DNA from 2 places in the Shinella oryzae genome. Region 2 is predicted to be linked to the other one. Evidence: predicted binding sites of a transcription regulator. Region 2 holds the regulator's gene; the other holds the start of a gene.
The links. The regulator PhoB, encoded in region 2, activates phosphate uptake and scavenging genes when phosphate is short. The targets are predictions, from matches to a motif close to TGTCATNNANCTGTCAT.
Positions count from the first base shown of each region.

Region 1: the regulator PhoB is predicted to act here: its motif matches at 6,775-6,791, upstream of K6301_RS07990 (UDP-2,3-diacylglucosamine diphosphatase).

Region 1 is NZ_CP081987.1:1,599,930-1,609,195, forward strand. It holds gene K6301_RS07965 (MlaD family protein) at 77-1,447, opposite strand; gene K6301_RS07970 (ABC transporter ATP-binding protein) at 1,509-2,288, opposite strand; gene K6301_RS07975 (ABC transporter permease) at 2,297-3,451, opposite strand; gene dgcA (N-acetyl-D-Glu racemase DgcA) at 3,580-4,563, shown strand; gene K6301_RS07985 (MFS transporter) at 4,533-5,750, opposite strand; gene K6301_RS07990 (UDP-2,3-diacylglucosamine diphosphatase) at 5,851-6,696, opposite strand; gene K6301_RS07995 (NADP-dependent malic enzyme) at 6,930-9,242, shown strand.
Region 2 is NZ_CP081987.1:148,922-158,187, reverse strand. It holds gene apaG (Co2+/Mg2+ efflux protein ApaG) at 33-425, shown strand; gene K6301_RS00770 (Hsp33 family molecular chaperone) at 444-1,436, opposite strand; gene argF (ornithine carbamoyltransferase) at 1,633-2,544, opposite strand; gene K6301_RS00760 (aspartate aminotransferase family protein) at 2,574-3,764, opposite strand; gene K6301_RS00755 (GcrA family cell cycle regulator) at 4,189-4,728, shown strand; gene phoB (phosphate regulon transcriptional regulator PhoB) at 4,848-5,531, opposite strand; gene phoU (phosphate signaling complex protein PhoU) at 5,551-6,279, opposite strand; gene pstB (phosphate ABC transporter ATP-binding protein PstB) at 6,384-7,199, opposite strand; gene pstA (phosphate ABC transporter permease PstA) at 7,213-8,532, opposite strand; gene pstC (phosphate ABC transporter permease subunit PstC) at 8,529-9,266, opposite strand, start outside.

The DNA of each region.
Region 1 (9,266 bases), 1.5 Mb from region 2:
GTGGTGTGGGCCAAGTCCTTGCACGCAAGCGAGACCTGAGCGGCCGTTGTGTAAATACGGCCACACTTCAAGGGTGTCAGCGGCGGGTGCGGCCGTCATACTGCTTGACGGTCTCGCCGCCGAACAGCAGGCGCTGGGGATTGCGCTCGAAACCGGAGATCGCGCTGTCGAGATTCTGGATGGTGCGGCGCGTATCGAGCACCAGCGCCTCGACATCGCGAAGGCCCGAGCCCGAGAAGCGCTGAAGCCCGTCGGCAATCGGCCCGATCCGGCCATTCAGCGTATCCGCCGCCTGCTTGATCGACTGCAAGGTCGCCTTGGCCTCGGCAAACAGCGATTCGGAATCGCCCTCGCCCAGGAAGCCGTCGAGCTTGGCGAGCACGCCGTCGACACGGGTGGATGCCGCGTTCAGCTTGCTGCTCATCTGCTGCACGTCGGTGATGATCTGGTCGATGTCTTCCTGGCGGTTGCCGATCTTGTCGGCGACGCCGGTGACGGACGCGATTGCCTTGCGTGCATCCTGGGTCGCGACCGAGATATTGTCGATGGCGCCGCTGACCTTCTGTGTATCGACGGCGGCGATCAGGCTATCGACCTTGTTGAGCGTGGCGGTCGCATTCTTGCCGAATGTGTCGAAGGTCTCGGCCGTCTTGCGGAAGCCCTCGACCGTCTCCTTCACGTTGCCGGAGGCGTCGGCGATATCCTTGCTGACCTTGTCGACATTGCCGACGAAGTCCTCGACCTTCTTCGGATCGACGGCCTTGATCAACGAATCGACCGAGGCGAGCGTGGAATCGAGCCGGCCCGAAAGGTTCCTGAACGTCTCGGAAAGCCCGCCGACGCTCTTCAGGAATTCGTCGATGTTCTCGCCGTTGGCGGCAAGCGAATCGGAGAAGCGCTCGGCATTCTGGATGGTCTTGGTGAGCGGGCCGCGGGCGTCGGCGACAAAACCCTGGACATCGGTAATGGCGGCATCGGCCCGCTTGAGGATCTTGTCGGCCGTCGACAGGATATTGGTCACGCTCGACTGCTCGGCCTGGAGAACCGCGGCCGTCTCGTTGTCGAAGGCATCGCGCAGGATGTTCGGATCGCCGGCGGAACCACCGGAAAGCTCGATATAGGCGGCCCCCGTCAGGCCCTGCACTTCCAGCACGGCGGAGGTGGATTTCTTCACGGGTGCGGTGGTTGCGACCTCCGTCATGGCGACGGAGAAGCGCGGATCGTCCTTGTCGATGGCAAGGCTGCGCACGGAACCAACGGGAATGCCGTTGAAGCGCACGGGCGAGCCGATGGACAGGCCGTTGGCAGAACCCGGAATGCGGATCGCCAGCTGCGCCATGTCGCCGCCCCGGCCGTATTGTGACATCCAGTAGACGAACACGAAGGCGGCTGCCATGACCAGCACGGTGAAGAAACCGACGAGGGCGTAATTGGCTTTCGTTTCCATTCTTCAGTCCTGCTCGCAGTTCCATCCGCCGGGACGGGATGCTCCCGGATGTCCTTCATGTCTATCGCACGATCGATCGTGCACGCTTGCCCTGGAAATAGGACTGCACCCAAGGATCGTCAAAGGCCAGCATGTCCTCGATGGTGCCTTCCACGAGAACCTTCTTCTGCCCAAGCACGGCGATGCGGTCGCATACCGAAAACAGGCTGTCGAGGTCGTGAGTCACCATATACACGGTGAGGCCCAGAGTGTCGCGCAGTTTGGCGATCAGCGCATCGAATTCGGCCGCGCCGATGGGATCGAGGCCCGATGTCGGCTCGTCCAGGAAGACAAGCGCCGGATCGAGCGCCAGCGCGCGGGCCAGCGCCGCGCGCTTGATCATGCCGCCCGAAAGCTCCGAGGGGAATTTTTCCGCGGCGTCGGGTGCGAGGCCGACGAGCTCGATCTTCAGCCGCGCCAGTTCGTCCATCATCGCCTGCGGAAGGTCGAGATATTCGCGCATCGGCACCTGGATGTTTTCCCGCACCGTCAGCGACGAGAACAGCGCCCCCTGCTGGAAGAGCACGCCGAGCTTCATGTCCAGCGCCATGCGCTCGGAATCCGTCGCCTTGTCGAAATCCGTGCCGAAGATCTGGATATTGCCGCCGCGGCGCGGCAGGAGCCGCAGCACGGTGCGCATCAGAACGGATTTGCCGGTGCCGGATGCACCAACGAATCCGAGGATTTCGCCGCGGTAGATATCGAGATTGAGCTTGTCGAGGACGATCTTCGTGCCGAAACCGACGGTCAGGTCCTTGACCGAGAGAATGACGTCCTTCTGATCTGCCGTAACCGGGTCCATCTGCATTCCTAGAAGTCGATTGCGGAGTAGAACACGGCGAAGAGGGCGTCTACGAGGATGACGACGAAAATGGACTTAACCACGGCGGCGGTGACGTGCCGGCCGAGCGATTCGGCGCTGCCGCCGACCTTCAGGCCTTCCACCGATGCGACGATGCCGATGATCAGCGCCATGAAGGGCGCCTTGATCATGCCGGAGACGATGGTCGAGAGATCGATCGCCTCGCGCAGGCGCGACAGGAACGTGTCGAAGGTGATGCCCGAATAGGCCCGGGCCACGAAGGCGGCACCGGCGAGCGCCGCGAAGTTGGCGATGATCGTCAGAAGCGGCAGCGCGACCGTGAGCGCCACCAGCCGCGGAAAGACGAGGACGCCGATGGGGCTGAGCCCCATCACCTTCAGCGCATCGATCTCCTCGCGCATCTTCATCGAGCCGATTTCGGCCGTGATGGCGCTGCCGGAGCGGCCTGCGATCATGATGGCCGTCAGCAGGACGCCGATTTCGCGCAGCTGCAGGATACCGACGAGATCGACGACGAAGACTTCCGCCCCGAAGTACCGCAGCTGGAAGGCGCCCTGCTGGGCGATGATCGCGCCGATGAGGAACGACATCAGCAGAATGATCGGAACGGCGCGCACGCCCATATGGTCGATCTGGTGCACGATGGCGGCGGGCGAAACGCCGCTTTTGCGGCCAAGCTTGAGCTGCGCCCCGCGCACCGCCGAGCCCAGAATGAACATGGCCGCGACCGAGTCGTTCCAGATGTCGACCACGACGCGGCCGATGGGGGCGAAGATGCGTTCGAATCTCGAGCCCGACGCGCTGCGCGTATCGCCGGCTTCGGCCAGCTTTTCGGGCAGTGCCGCGATGAGGTCCGCATAGCTTGCGCCCGGCCGGTCGGTGATGTTGACCTCGCCACCGCCCGACTGGCGCGCGGTGATGGCGCGACGCAGCAGCCAGGCGCCGGCGGTATCCATTTCCTCGACGCCGCCGAGGTCGATCTCAAGCGGCCCCGTCGTGCCGCCCTTCATGCCGTCGAGCTGTTTGGAGGCGGCGACCGCCGTCGTGTTGATCCAGCGGCCGGAGAGACGCCAGATCTCGCCGTCTCCACCCGTCAGGCTCTCGGTCTTTATCTCTGCGAGGGTATCGGTGTTCGTGGCCAAGTGTCTTGCATCTTCCCGTGCGTGGGACAACATGCCCTGTCTTATCGACTCGCGCATCGTCTGTCACCGAACGAAGGGGCAAAAGCCCGTCGCCTTGCGCATTTTTCAATACCGGGAGAGCCGATCCGATGCACAGAACACTTCTCGCCGCCGCCGAGAGCTTCCCGATTGCCGGCGCTTTCACCATTTCGCGTGGCGCCAAGACGACGGCGGAGGTGGTGACCTGCACGATTGGCGCCTCGGGTGCCCTCGGCCGCGGCGAATGCGTGCCCTATGCGCGCTACGGCGAATCGGTGCCGGGTGTGCTTGCCGCTATCGAGGAGATGCGCGGCGCCATCGAGGACGGCGTCGGCCGCGAGGAGCTTGCCCGCCTCATGCCGGCGGGTGCGGCGCGCAATGCGCTGGACTGCGCCCTTTGGGACCTGGAGGCCAAGCTGTCCGGCGTACCCACATGGCAGGTGCTGGATACGACGGCGCCGCAGAAACTGGTCACGGCCTACACGCTTTCGCTCGGGGAACCCGACACCATGCAGCGGCAGGCCGCCGAACATGCCTGGCGTCCCCTGCTCAAGGTGAAGGTCGGAACGGCTGACGATGAAGCCCGTATCCGCGCCGTGCGCGCGGGCGCACCCGACAGCGCCATCATCCTCGATGCCAACGAGGGCTGGACGCCGGACAATCTCGCCCATCACTTCGCCCTCTGCGCGCAGGCCCGCATCACGCTGGTCGAACAGCCGCTGCCGGCGGACAACGATTCGGCGCTGCGCGGCATGGCGCGCTCCGTCATCGTCTGCGCCGACGAGAGCGTGCATCGCACGCGCGATGTCGCCGGCCTCGCCGACCGCTACGACGCCATCAACATCAAGCTCGACAAGGCCGGCGGGCTGACGGAAGCGCTGGCGCTTCGCCAGGCGGCACGGTCCCACGGCCTGAAGATCATGGTGGGATGCATGGTCGGCACGTCGCTCGGCATGGCGCCGGCCGTGCTTCTGGCGCAAGGCGCCGACTTCGTCGATCTCGACGGCCCGCTGCTTCTGGCGCGCGACCGGGAGCCGGCCCTGCGCTACGAAGGCTCCGACGTCTATCCGCCGGAGCCGGCACTCTGGGGCTGAGCCGATGGCGCGAGCAACCGGCCTGCCACGACGCAGATGAGACCGGCTGCGGCGACCAGCGACATCAGGTAGAAGCCCTGAACGCCATACCAGCTGAAGGCATAGCCCGAGACGAAGGTCGCCAGTGCCGTGAAGATGCCGGTGTAGAAGAAGTACAGCCCCTGCGCCGCCGCCTCCTGCTCTTCCGCCACCCGCTGCACGAGCCGGCTTTGCGCACTCATGTGGATGAGCGCATAGGTGAAGGCATGCAGGCATTGCAGCGCGAAATAGCCGGCAAACGACATCTCCATCGGAAAGACGATCCAGCGCACGACGGCCACCGACGCACCGACGATCATCATCGACCAGAGATTGAAGCGCCGCCTGAGCTGGACGGCGAGCAGGAAGAACACCACCTCCGCCAGCACTCCCGCGCTCCAGAGGATGCCGACATCGACGCCGCTAAAGCCCATCTTCTGCCAGTAGATCGCCGAGAAGGCGAACAGCATGGCGTGGCTGGCGTTGACGAGGGAAACGCCGATCAGCATCAGTTGCACGTCGCTTTGGCGCAGCGTGCTCTTCGTCGGCATGGTCGCTATGGCGGCGATCGGTGACGGCCGGCGCGGCTTGCCGATCTTCGGCGCGATGATCGCGCCCACGACGGTCAGCACGAAAGCCGCCGCCATCGCGGGCAGCACCATGGCGCCGCCATAGAGCCCGGCAAGCCAGCCGCCGACCATTGTGGCAACAATGAAGGCGAGCGAACCCCATAGGCGCATGCGGCCATAATCGAAGTTCCAGCGCCGCACGCCCGACAGCATGATCGCCTCGGTGATCGGCACATAGGGCGAATAGACCGCGCCCTGCAGCGTGTAGAGCAGCAGGATCGGCCAGAACGAGCCGGTCGCAAACAGTGCCACGGCCGTCAAAAGCGAGAGCAGCCCCGACCACAGGAGCACGACCGAGCGCTCGCCGATCCGGTCGGCGATGACGCCCGCGACCGGCGCGGTGAAGACCCGCACGAATAGCGGCACGGCAAGCACGATGCCAATCTGGAAATCGGTAAGCGACAGCGTTTCCAGCCAGACCGGGAAAAACGGGAGCGCAATGCCGTTGACCATCATCGGCGCGCAGAAGACAAGCGCGATCCGCACGGCGAAGAACGGCGGCGCGCCGGTGGTAACTCTGAACCCGGAAGGGGGCGTCATTGGCGGGAAACCTGCATTGAAACGCTTGCCGCTCTATCATGCCGCAGCGCGCAGGCCAATCCGGGATTTTTCAGGCGTCGGCGCCTGCCGGGAAGCCGCCTCAGGCGGCCTCCGCGCCAACCCGTTCGCGCGTCTCGATGGCCGGCATCTGGTGCGATACGGCGAGCACGGCGGCGGGCCGCGAGGCCATCGTCTGCCAGGTGATCAGCTCCATCTCGCCGTCATGGTGTTCGGCGATCGCCGTGCAGCTTTCCACCCAGTCGCCGCTGTTGATATAGCGGATGCCGTCGATTTCGGTGATGACGGCATGGTGGATATGGCCGCAGATGACGCCGTCGGCATTGTTGCGGCGCGCCTCCTCGACCACGACCTTCTGGAACTCGCCGATGAAGTTGACGGCCGACTTGACCTGTTGCTTCGCCCAGGACGAGAACGACCAGTACGGCAGGCCGAGCCGGCGCCGGATGGCGGCGAAGACCACATTGATGGCGATGGCCGCGTCATAGGCCCAGTCGCCGAGATAGGCGACGACGCGGGCATGGCGCACGACCACGTCGAACTGGTCGCCGTGCAGCACCAGATAGCGCCTGCCGTCCGCGCCTTCGTGGATCATGCGCTCGGCCACCTCGACACCGCCGAAATGCGTGCCGGGGAAATCGCGCAGGAACTCGTCGTGATTGCCGGGGATATAGACGATGCGCGTGCCCTTGCGCGCCTTGCGCAGGATCTTCTGCGTGACGTCGTTGAAGGCCTGCGGCCAGTACCAGTTGCGCTTCAGCCGCCAGCCATCGACGATGTCGCCGACCAGCACAATGGTCTCGGCCTCGTGGTGCCGCAGGAAGTCCAGAAGGAAATCGGCCTTGGCGGCCTTCGATCCCAGATGCACATCCGAGATGAAGAGCGTGCGGAAGTGGCGGACGTCGGGGTCGGCAGGGGTCACGGTCATGCGTTCGTCTCCGGGTGGCCGGCCACCGCGATCATCGTCATGACGGGCGGCTCTCGGTCTCCTGAAAACCAGAGTCCTATTTCAGATTGATGACACAGCTATGCATTTTCGAAAGGCAAATAGGCATTGCACCGGCTGTTGAATGCGGCTTTATGGTACACCCGTTAAACTTCACGTCGCGGCGGTTTTGTGCCACGAAGGCCGCAACGAAAACAGAATATGGCAGGAGTATCATGAGCACCGGTGACAAACCGCGGACGCAGAACGGCCCCGCAAGCGGAGACATCGACCAGCAGGCGCTTTTCTTCCACCGTTATCCCCGTCCCGGAAAGCTCGAGATCACCGCCACCAAGCCGCTCGGCAACCAGCGCGACCTCGCGCTCGCCTATTCGCCGGGCGTCGCCGCGCCCTGTCTTGCCATCCGCGACGATCCGAGCACGGCCGCCGATTACACGGCGCGCTCCAATCTCGTCGCCGTGGTGTCCAACGGTACGGCCGTCCTCGGCCTCGGCAATATCGGACCGCTCGCCTCTAAGCCCGTCATGGAAGGCAAGGCCGTCCTCTTCAAGAAATTCGCCGGCGTGGACGTCTTCGACATCGAGATCGACGCCCCGACCGTCGAGCAGATGGTCGATGTCATCTCCGCTCTCGAGCCGACCTTCGGCGGCATCAACCTCGAGGACATCAAGGCGCCCGAATGCTTCGAGGTCGAGCGCCAGTTGCGCGAGAAGATGGATATCCCCGTCTTCCACGACGACCAGCACGGCACGGCCATCATCGTTGCGGCCGCCGTCCTGAACGGCCTTGAGCTTGCCGGAAAATCGCTCGCCGACGCCAAGATCGTAGCCTCCGGGGCGGGTGCTGCCGCGCTTGCCTGCCTCAACCAGCTCGTCGTGCTCGGCGCCAAGGTCGAAAACATCTGGGTCCACGACATCGAAGGCCTCGTCTACAGGGGCCGCGAAGCGCTGATGGACCAGTGGAAGGCCGTCTACGCGCAGGAAACCGACAAGCGGGTGCTCGCCGAAACCATCGACGGTGCCGATGTCTTCCTCGGTCTTTCCGCCGCTGGCGTGCTGAAGCCCGAATTGCTCGTGCGCATGGCCGAAAAGCCGCTGATCATGGCGCTCGCCAATCCCACGCCGGAAATCATGCCCGAAGAGGCGCGCGCCGCCCGCCCGGACGCGATGATCTGCACCGGCCGTTCGGACTTCCCGAACCAGGTCAACAACGTCATCTGCTTCCCCTACATCTTCCGCGGCGCGCTCGATTGCGGCGCGCGCACGATCAACGAGGAAATGAAGATGGCCGCCGTGCGCGCCATCGCAGCGCTCGCCCGCGAAGAGGTGTCCGACGTCGCCGCCCGCGCCTATTCCGGCGAAACGCCCGTCTTCGGCCCGAACTACCTCATCCCCTCGCCCTTCGACCAGCGGCTCATCCTGCGGATTGCGCCGGCCGTCGCGCGCGCGGCCGCCGAAACCGGCGTGGCCATGCGCCCGATTGCCGATTTCGACGCCTATCTCGACCAGCTGAACCGCTTCGTCTGGCGCTCGGGCTTCATCATGAAGCCGATCTTCGCGGCGGCGAAGAATGCCGAGAAGAAGCGCGTGATCTTCGCCGAAGGCGAGGACGAGCGCGTGCTGCGCGCAGCCCAGGTGCTGCTGGAAGAGGAAATCGCCAAGCCCATCCTCATCGGCCGCCCGCAGATCATCGAGACGCGCCTCAAGCGCTATGGCCTGCGCATTCGCCCCGACAGCGATTTCGAGGTCATCAACCCGGAAGACGATCCGCGCTACCGCGACTATGTCGACGATTATTTCCGCATCGTCGGCCGCAAGGGCGTCATCCCGGAAGCCGCACGTACCATCGTGCGCACCAACCAGACCGTCATCGGTGCGCTGGCCGTCAAGCGCGGCGAGGCCGACGCGCTGATCTGCGGCGTCGAAGGGCGCTATGCCAAGCACCTGCGCGATGTCAGCCAGATCATCGGCAAGAAGCCGGGCGTGCTGGACTTCTCCGGCCTCAGCCTGCTGATCTCCCAGCGCGGCGCGACTTTCTTCACCGACACCTATGTCACCTTCAATCCGACGGCAGAGGAAGTTGCGGAAATGACGGTGATGGCGGCCAAGGAAATCCGCCGTTTCGGCATCACGCCGCGTGCCGCCCTCGTCTCGCACTCGAACTTCGGCTCGCGCGATTCCGACAGCGCCTACAAGATGCGCCGCGCGATGGATATCGTGCGCGAGATCGACCCGACGCTGGAAGCCGACGGCGAAATGCACGGCGATGCCGCGATTTCCGAAACGCTGCGCCAGCGCGTCATGCCGAACTCGACGCTATCAGGCGAAGCCAACCTCCTGGTCTTCCCGAACCTCGACGCCGCCAACATCACGATGGGCGTCGTCAAGACCATGACGGACAGCCTGCATGTCGGCCCGATCCTGCTCGGCGCCGCCCTGCCTGCCCATATCCTGTCGCCGTCGGCCACCTCGCGCGGCGTCGTCAACATGGCGGCACTTGCCGTGGTGGAAGCCTCCTACCCGGATTGATGCCGCAGGCGGCCTATCGAGACG
Region 2 (9,266 bases):
ATAGCAGGGGTCGTTAAGTTCAAGGCTTGCCCATGTATCGTGCGCTGACCCGCGACATCGAAGTGACCGTAGAGCCATATTATCTGGCAGATCAGTCCGATCCCGACGACAGCCGCTATGTCTGGGGATACCGGGTCGTCATTTCCAACCACTCCGACATCGCCGTGCGTCTGGTGACGCGCTATTGGCACATCACCGACCAGAACGGGCAGGTGGACGAGGTGAATGGACCGGGCGTGATCGGCGAGCAGCCGGTGCTGAGGCCCGGCGACACCTACGAATATTCATCGGGCTGCCCGCTGGAAACGCCATCCGGCATCATGTTCGGCCGCTACCGCATGGAAGCGGAAAACGGCGAGGCCTTTGACGTCGCCATTCCCGCCTTTTCGCTGGATACGCCGGGACAGGCGCGCACGCTGAATTGAGGGAGTTGCCACAAGCGTCTACTGCGGCAGGACTTCCGCGGCTTCGAAGCGGTATGTCGTCGAGCAGAACTCGCAGGTAACGGCGATCTCGCCCTTTTCGTCCGCCGTATGGGCGATCTCCTCGGCGCTGAGCGCTGCCAGCACGCCCTTCAGCTTTTCGCGCGAGCACGAGCAGCGGTCGAAGACCTGTTGCGGCGGGTAGACCCGCACGCCGCGCTCGTGGAACAGGCGAAACAGCAGCCGTTCGGTGCCGACATTCGGATCCGTCAGCTCATCCGCGTCGATGGTCTCGACCATGGCCTTGGCCTCGGCCCAATGATCATCGTCGTCGATCTTGTGGCCGGCCTCGTCGCCATCGCCGCCGGGAAGGTCGGCCTGGCGCATGCGCTCGGGCGATTGCGGCAGGAACTGCGCGACCATGCCGCCGGCACGCCAGCGGTGACGTGCCTTGCCGTCGGCATCGCGGTCGTACAGTTCGGCGACGCCGAGGCGCACCTTGGTCGGGATCTGCTCCGACTGGCGGAAATAGACGCCGGCGATTTCTTCCAGCGTATGGCCGTCGAGCGGAACGATGCCCTGGTAGCGCTGCATATGGGCGCCCTGATCGATGGTGAAGGCGAGGATGCCCTTGCCGAGCAGCTCATGCGGCTCCGTCGCGCCGGCTGCGATGGCGGCATCGAGGGCTTCCTGATCGAAGCGGGCATAGGCGCGCACATCCTGCGGCGCGGAGAAATCCGCAACGAGCAGGTCGACCGGGCCATCGCCCTTGGTCTGCACGATCAGCTTGCCTTCGAATTTCAGCGAGGTTCCGAGGAGCACGGTCAGCGCGATGGCTTCCGCCAGCAGGCGGGCCACCGGTGCGGGATAATCATGCCGGCCGAGAATGGTATCCAGCATGGGACCGAGCTGCACGGCGCGGCCGCGCACATCCAGGCCCTCGACCTGGAACGGCAGGACGTGGTCATCGCCGGCATAGCCGGGCTCACCGAGTTTCAGGGCGGTTTCCGCCATCATCGTTCTACTCCTTCACGCGCCGCAATGCCGGCGGGCACAAGGCCCGGCCGCTTGGGGCAGCACTCTATCCTGATTGCGCATCTGCCGGCCGGGATCATTCCACACCGGGCGGGCATGCGCCAGTGAAAGCGCCTCGCGGCGCCTCTACGATAGGCCCTAGATCGTGCCGGCGGCGCCGTTTTTCAAGACGGCCTCAGACGGCTCCGAAGCACCAGGCGAGGATGGACTTCTGCGCGTGCAGGCGGTTTTCGGCCTCATCGAAGACCACGGACTGCGGGCCGTCGATGACCTCGTCGGTGACTTCCTCGCCGCGATGGGCGGGCAGGCAGTGCATGAAGAGCGCGTCCTTGCCGGCGCGCGCCATGAGCTGCGGGTTGACCTGATAGGGCTGGAAGATGTTGTGACCGCGGGCGCGGTGCTCCTGGTTCATCGAGACCCAGGTATCGGTGACGACGAGATCGGCGCCGTCGACCATCGCCTCGGCATCGTGCCCGAGCAGGATGTTGCCGCCGTTGTCACGCGCCCAGTTGAGGATCTTGTCATCAGGCTCGGAGCCCATCGGCACGGCCATCTTCATGGTGTAGCCGAAACGCGCCGAGCCCTCGACGAAGGAGTGCAGCACGTTGTTGCCGTCTCCCGTCCAGGTGAAGGTCTTGCCTTTGGTGGAGCCGCGATGCTCCTCGAAGGTCATGATATCGGCCATGATCTGGCAGGGGTGGGTGAGATCCGTCAGCGCGTTGATGACCGGAACCGTGGCGTGCTCGGCCAGCTCCAGCAGGCGCGCATGGTCGGTCGTGCGGATCATGATCGCGTCGACATAGCGCGACAGGACCTTGGCCGTATCGCCGATGGTTTCGGCGCGGCCGAGCTGCATTTCCGTGCCCGACAGGAACAGCGTCTCGCCGCCGAGCTGGCGCATGCCGACATCGAACGAAACGCGGGTGCGGGTGGACGGTTTCTCGAAGATCATCGCCAGCATCTTGCCGGCCAGCGGCTTGGCTTCGGTGCCGGCCTTGTTAGCGGCCTTTCGCGCATGCGCATCGTCCATGATGACGCGGAGATCGCCTTCCGAAACGGCGGAAAGATCGAGAAAATGCTTGGCCATGATGTGTCCTGTCCCAGTCCCTTATGCGCTCAGGCGGCCTTGGCGGCGCTCAGCTTTTCGGCGGCCCGCTCGATGCGGGCGAGCCCTTCGCGTGCATCTTCCGCCGTGGTGATCAGCGGCGGCAGAAGACGCAGCACATTGTCGCCCGCCGGCACGGCAAGCAGCCTTTCGGCGCGAACCGCCTTCAGGAGATCGGCGACCGGAATGCGCGCCTTGATGCCGAGCATCAGGCCCTCGCCGCGCACGTCCTCGATGATGTCGGGGAAGCGGTCCTGCAGCGCCGCGAGGCCCTGGCGGAAGACCAGCGCGACATCGCGCACATGCTCCAGGAAACCATCGGCGAGCACCACGTCGAGCACGGCGTTGCCGACGGCCATGGCGAGCGGATTGCCGCCATAGGTCGAGCCGTGCGTGCCGGCCACCATGCCGGATGCCGCCTCGGCCGTTGCCAGGCACGCACCGAGCGGAAAGCCGCCGCCGATACCCTTGGCGATCGCCATGATGTCGGGTGCGACGCCCGAATGCTCATAGGCGAAGAAGCGGCCCGTGCGGCCGACGCCGGTCTGCACCTCGTCGAGGATGAGCAGCAGGCCGTATTCGTCGCAGAGCTGGCGCAGCTCCTGCATGAATTCCTTCGGCACCGGCCTGAGGCCGCCCTCGCCCTGGACGGGCTCGATCAGGATCGCCGCGGTTTCCTCGGTGATCGCGTCCTTGACGGCGGCGATGTCGCCGAAGGGAACCTTGAGGAAGCCCGGGGCCTTGGGGCCGAAGCCCTCGATGTACTTTTCCTGTCCGCCGGCGGCGATGGTCGCGATCGTGCGGCCATGGAACGCGCCTTCGAAGGTGATGATGTGGAACTTGCCGGGATGCCCCTTGGAGAAATGATAGCGGCGCGCGGTCTTGATCGCGCATTCCAGCGCTTCCGCACCCGAATTGGTGAAGAACACCTTTTCGGCGAAGGTCGCGTCCGTCAGCCGGCGGCCGAGGCTTTCCTGGCCCGCAACCTCATAGAGATTGGAGAGGTGCCAGACCTTGTCGGCCTGCTCCTTCAGCGCGGAAACGAGATGGGGATGGCCGTGGCCAAGCGAACTGACGGCCACGCCGGCGGCGAAATCGAGATATCGCTCGCCGTTCTCGTCGATCAGCCAGACGCCCTCCCCGTGCGTGAACCGGAGCGGCGCACGCATATAGGTTTCATAGAGCGGCGCGGCATCGGCCATGGCGCGTATCCTCCAAAAGGGATGCGGAAAAGAAATTCGGGGGCTTGACTTTCCGGTTGCCAGAAAAATCAAAAGCCGCCTTTCGGCGGCATGCTGCACTATCGGCATTTCAGTCCGTGATGTCAATAAAATGCATAGCTCCAAATCGCACTGAACCTCCCGCAAGGTGAGGATTCGCAGCATGCATGGACAGTGTCGCTATCGAGTCACACCCTACCAGCAAGTTGGGGAAAACTCTGAAATCGATTCGCCCCGATTCCCCCGACTCTTGTCACAGAGTCCCCCGAACTCTAGGTTAAGGGTCAATTACTAGACTGCATGCGGCGGAACTAGTCACCACCAGAGTTAGGGCGCTCAGGCTACGGATTCGTTCGTGGCGCGATGAGGGATTCCCGCACAGCGAGCGCCGAACGGAGACGAGAGCATGAACTGGACAGACGAGCGGGTCGAGAAACTCAAGAAGCTCTGGAGCGAGGGCCTCAGTGCCAGCCAGATCGCGGCACAGCTCGGCGGCGTGAGCCGCAACGCCGTGATCGGCAAGGTGCACCGGCTCAACCTGCCGGGTCGCGCCAAGGCCGGCGGCACGCCCGCTTCGGCCCGCCCGAAGCGCCCGGCGCAGACCACCCCGCGCCCCTCGAACTTTACCGCACGTCCGGCCAACGCGCCCCGTCCGGTCAGCCGGCCGGTGGGCAACGCCCTTGCCAAGGATGAGATCGACACCGATTTCGATGCTCAGGCCGAGAACCTGCCCGTCGTGATCAGCGGCAAGAACGTCGTGGTGCCGATGTCGCGCAAGCTGGAGCTGACGCAGCTTACCGAGCGCACCTGCAAGTGGCCGATCGGCGACCCGCTGAACGACGACTTCCATTTCTGCGGCTGCGAGTCCCCTGACAACTCGCCCTATTGCACCTACCACCAGCGCCTCGCCTACCAGCCTTCGGCCGAGCGCCGCCGGGCACGGTAAGATCGGCGACGGAAGAATAGAAACGGGGCCGAAAGGCTCCGTTTTTGTTTGTGCGGCCCACCGGAACGCAAACAGGCCCCGAAGGGCCCATTTCCGTCCTTGGGAGGAATTGTGTTCGCTCAGGTTTCCAGCGAGTAGCCGGCGCCGCGCACCGTGCGGATGACATCCTGCATGTTGGCGAAGTTGAGCGCCTTGCGCAGGCGTCCGACATGCACATCGACGGTACGCTCGTCGACATAGATGTCATGCCCCCAGACACCGTCGAGAAGCTGCGAACGCGAGAAGACGCGGCCGGGCGAGGTCATCAGGAATTCCAGGAGGCGGAATTCCGTCGGGCCCAAGCGCACTTCGCGCGTGCGGCGGTGAACGCGGTGCGTCTCGCGGTCGAGTTCGATATCGCCGCAGCGCAGCACCGTGGAGACCACTTCCGGCTTGGCACGGCGCAGCATGGCCCGCACGCGGGCGACGAGTTCCGGCGTGGAGAAGGGCTTGACCACATAGTCATCCGCACCGGTGGCGAGGCCGCGCACGCGTTCGCTCTCCTCGCCGCGCGCCGTCAGCATGATGATCGGAAGGCGCTCGGTTTCCGGACGCTGGCGCAGGCGCCGGCACAGCTCGATGCCGGAAACGCCGGGCAGCATCCAGTCGAGAATGAGAAGATCGGGCATGCGCTCCTGCAAGCGCATCTCCGCCTCGTCGCCGGACAGGATCGTATCCACCTCGAAACCTTCCGCCTCGAGATTGTAACGCAGGAGCACGCTCAGCGCCTCCTCATCTTCCACGACGGCTATTCTGGGCACCATGTAGCGAACCCTATCCAGTTTATTCGGAAGCTTCGGAGACATCCGCCGTGACGACGGATGTCGAGGTGTCGTCCTTGGGGCGCTCGCCCTCGGGCTGGGAGCCCGTCGCCATGTAGTAGATGGTCTCGGCGATGTTGGTCGCATGGTCGCCGATGCGCTCGATGTTCTTGGCGCAGAACAGGAGATGGGTGCAGGGCGTGATGTTGCGCGGGTCTTCCATCATGTAGGTCAGGAGTTCGCGGAACAGCGAGGTGTAGATCGCATCGATCTCGTCGTCGCGCTCGCGGATCGCCTTGGCCTTGTCCACCGAGCGGGTGGCGAAGACATCGAGCACTTCCTTGAGCTGCATCAGCGCCAGTTCGGCGAGATGCTCGAGACCGCGCGCGAGCTTGCGCGGCATGCCCGAGCTCTGCACGGCGATCACACGCTTGGCGGTGTTCTTGCCGAGGTCGCCGACGCGCTCCAGCTCGGCCGCGATGCGGATCGTGCCCATGATTTCGCGCAGGTCGGCCGCCATCGGCTGGCGCTTGGCGATGGTGACGATCGCCTTCTCGTTGATCTGGCGCTCGGCATTGTCGAGGATGACATCCTCGGAAATGACCTTCTGGGCCAGAGCCGCATCGGCGGAAACGAGGGCGCGGACGGAATCCGCCACCATCTGCTCGGCCGTGCCGCCCATCTCGGAAATGCGGCGGGAGAGGTATTTCAGTTCTTCATCGTAGATCGAGACGATATGGGTCGATGACATCGTTCTGTCCTTAATACACGAGACGTGTTTTTTCGACGCAATTCCGAACGCAAAACCGCTTCACACTTTTGCTGGAATTGCTTGGGGCTAAGGCGACCAAAACGTCAGCCGAAGCGGCCCATGATGTAGTCCTGCGTGCGCTGGTCATCCGGGTTGGTGAACATCTTGTCGGTATCGTTCTCCTCGACGAGGTTGCCGAGGTGGAACATGGCGGTGCGCTGCGACACGCGGGCCGCCTGCTGCATGGAATGCGTCACGATGACGATCGTGAAATTGGCGCGCAGCTCGTGGATCAGTTCCTCGACCTTTGCGGTGGCGATCGGGTCGAGCGCAGAGCAGGGCTCGTCCATCAGGATGACTTCCGGGCTGACGGCAACGGCGCGTGCGATGCACAGGCGCTGCTGCTGGCCGCCGGAGAGGCCCGTGCCGCCTTCGTGCAGGCGATCCTTCACCTCGTTCCACAGGCCGGCCTTCTGCAGGCTCTGTTCGACGATCGCGTCCATATCGGCCTTCGCCTTGGCGAGGCCGTGGATGCGCGGGCCATAGGCGACGTTCTCGTAGATCGACTTCGGGAACGGGTTCGGCTTCTGGAAGACCATGCCGACGCGGGCGCGCAGTTCCACGACATCAATGTTCGGATCGTAGATATCGTCGCTGTCGAGCGTGATGCGGCCGGTGACGCGGCAGCCGTCGATCGTGTCGTTCATGCGGTTGAGCGTGCGCAGGAAGGTCGACTTGCCGCAACCGGACGGGCCGATGAGCGCCGTGACGGTGTTTTCGCGGACGTTCAGGTTGACGTCGTAGAGGGCGCGCTTCTCGCCGTAATAAACCGAAACGTCCTTGCCGATCATCTTGTAGGAAATGTCGTTCATTTGTCTGTCCAGGGCTTTCTCGACTGCTGCTTCTGACATCATGTTCATATGACCGGTCCTTCTACCAGCGTCGTTCGAAACGGCGGCGCAGGAGGATCGCACCGACATTCATCAGAATGAGGAAGATGAGGAGCACGATGATGGCTCCCGACGTGCGTTCCACGAAGGCGCGCTCGGCCTCGTTCGCCCACATGTAGATCTGCACCGGAAGCGCCGTCGCCGGGTCCATCGGCGTTGCCGGAACGTCGGCGACGAAGGCGACCATGCCGATGAGGAGCAGCGGCGCGGTTTCGCCGAGCGCATGGGCGAGGCCGATGATCGTGCCGGTGAGGATACCGGGCATGGCGAGCGGCAGGACGTGATGGAACACGGTCTGCATCTTGGAGGCACCGAGCCCGAGCGCGGCCGAACGGATCGATGGCGGCACGGCCTTCAGCGCCGCGCGGGTGGCGATGATGATCGTCGGCAGCGTCATGAGGGTCAGCACGAGACCGCCCACCAGGGCCGCCGAGCGCGGGAAGCCGGCAAAGTTGATGAAGACGGCGAGACCGAGCAGACCGTAAACGATGGAGGGTACGGCGGCGAGGTTGTTGATGTTGACCTCGATGAGATCCGTGAAGCGGTTCTTCGGGGCAAACTCTTCAAGATAGATCGAGGCGGCAACGCCGATCGGCAGCGACAGGACGAGCACGATGAGCATCATGTAGAGCGAGCCGATGAGTGCCACGCCCACGCCTGCCGCCTCCGGACGGCTCGATGCGCCGTTGGTGAAGAGGCCGGTGTTGAAGTGCTTGGAAAGGGCGCCGCTCTCGGCAAGCTGGTTCATCCAGCCGACCTGCTTATCGGAGACCTTGCGGTTCGTTTCCGGCACGGTGAGATCGATCTGGCCCTTGAAGGCGGAGTCGAGATCGCCGTGCGCCAGGACGGTCACGGTCTGCGTCGTGCCGATGATCGACGGATCTGCGGTCACGAGGTTGCGCAGCTGCACGCGCACGCTGTCGGAAATCATGCCGTTGACGGCCTTCAGGCCGGCGCGGTCGTCCTCGCTGACGCCGAGCACCTTGGCGAGCGCATTGCGCGCAACGACAGGGTAGTTGGCGGTCACGAGCTTCTGCGGGTTGGTGGCGCGCTCGTTGTTCTTGTCGATGATCTGCTCCGAGAACTCGATCGGGATGGTGATCATCGTCTGCTGGAATGCGGTGTAGCCCTTGGAGACGACCGAAAACAGCAGGAGGAAGAGGAACAGCAGGCCGAAGGCGATTGCCGCCATGCCGTAGAGGCGGAAGCGGCGTTCGGCGGCGTAACGGCGACGCAGGCCGATATCGCGGCGTTCGGGCTTGGTGGCGATGCCGAGGGCGGGGCTTGTGGAGACCTGGCTCATTCGTACTGCTCCCGGTATTTGCGCACGATGTAGAGGGCGTAGATGTTGAGGCAGAGCGTGATCACGAAGAGCGTGATGCCCAGCGCGAAGGCCACCAGCGTCTGCGGCGAGGTGAATTCGAGGTCGCCCGTCAGCTGGTTGACGATCTTGACCGTCACCGTTGTCATCGGCTCGAAGGGATTGAGCTGCATGCGGGCGGCGACACCGGCCGCGAGTACCACGATCATGGTTTCGCCGATGGCGCGCGAGGCGGTCATGAGGAGAGCGCCGACGATGCCCGGCAGCGCTGCCGGCATGATGACCCGCTTGATGGTCTCGGAGCGGGTGGCGCCCAGACCGAGCGAACCGTCACGCAGGGCGCGCGGCACGGCGGTGATGATGTCGTCCGACAGCGACGAGACGTAGGGGATCAGCATGATGCCCATGACGATGCCGGCCGTCAGAACGCTCTGCGCCTGGATGAAGCTTGCATAATTGCCGGTGACCAGGCCGTTCAGCTGGGCTGAGATATCGCGCAGGAACGGGCCGACGGTGATGAGGGCGAAGAAGCCGTAGACGATGGTCGGGATGCCGGCGAGCACTTCGAGAAGCGGCTTGGCAATGGAACGCACGGTCCGCGAAGCATATTCCGACATGTAGATGGCGGCGAAGAGGCCGACCGGCACGGCGACCAGCATGGCGACGAAGCCGATATAGAGCGTGCCGGCAAGCAGCGGGATCAGGCCGAACTGGCC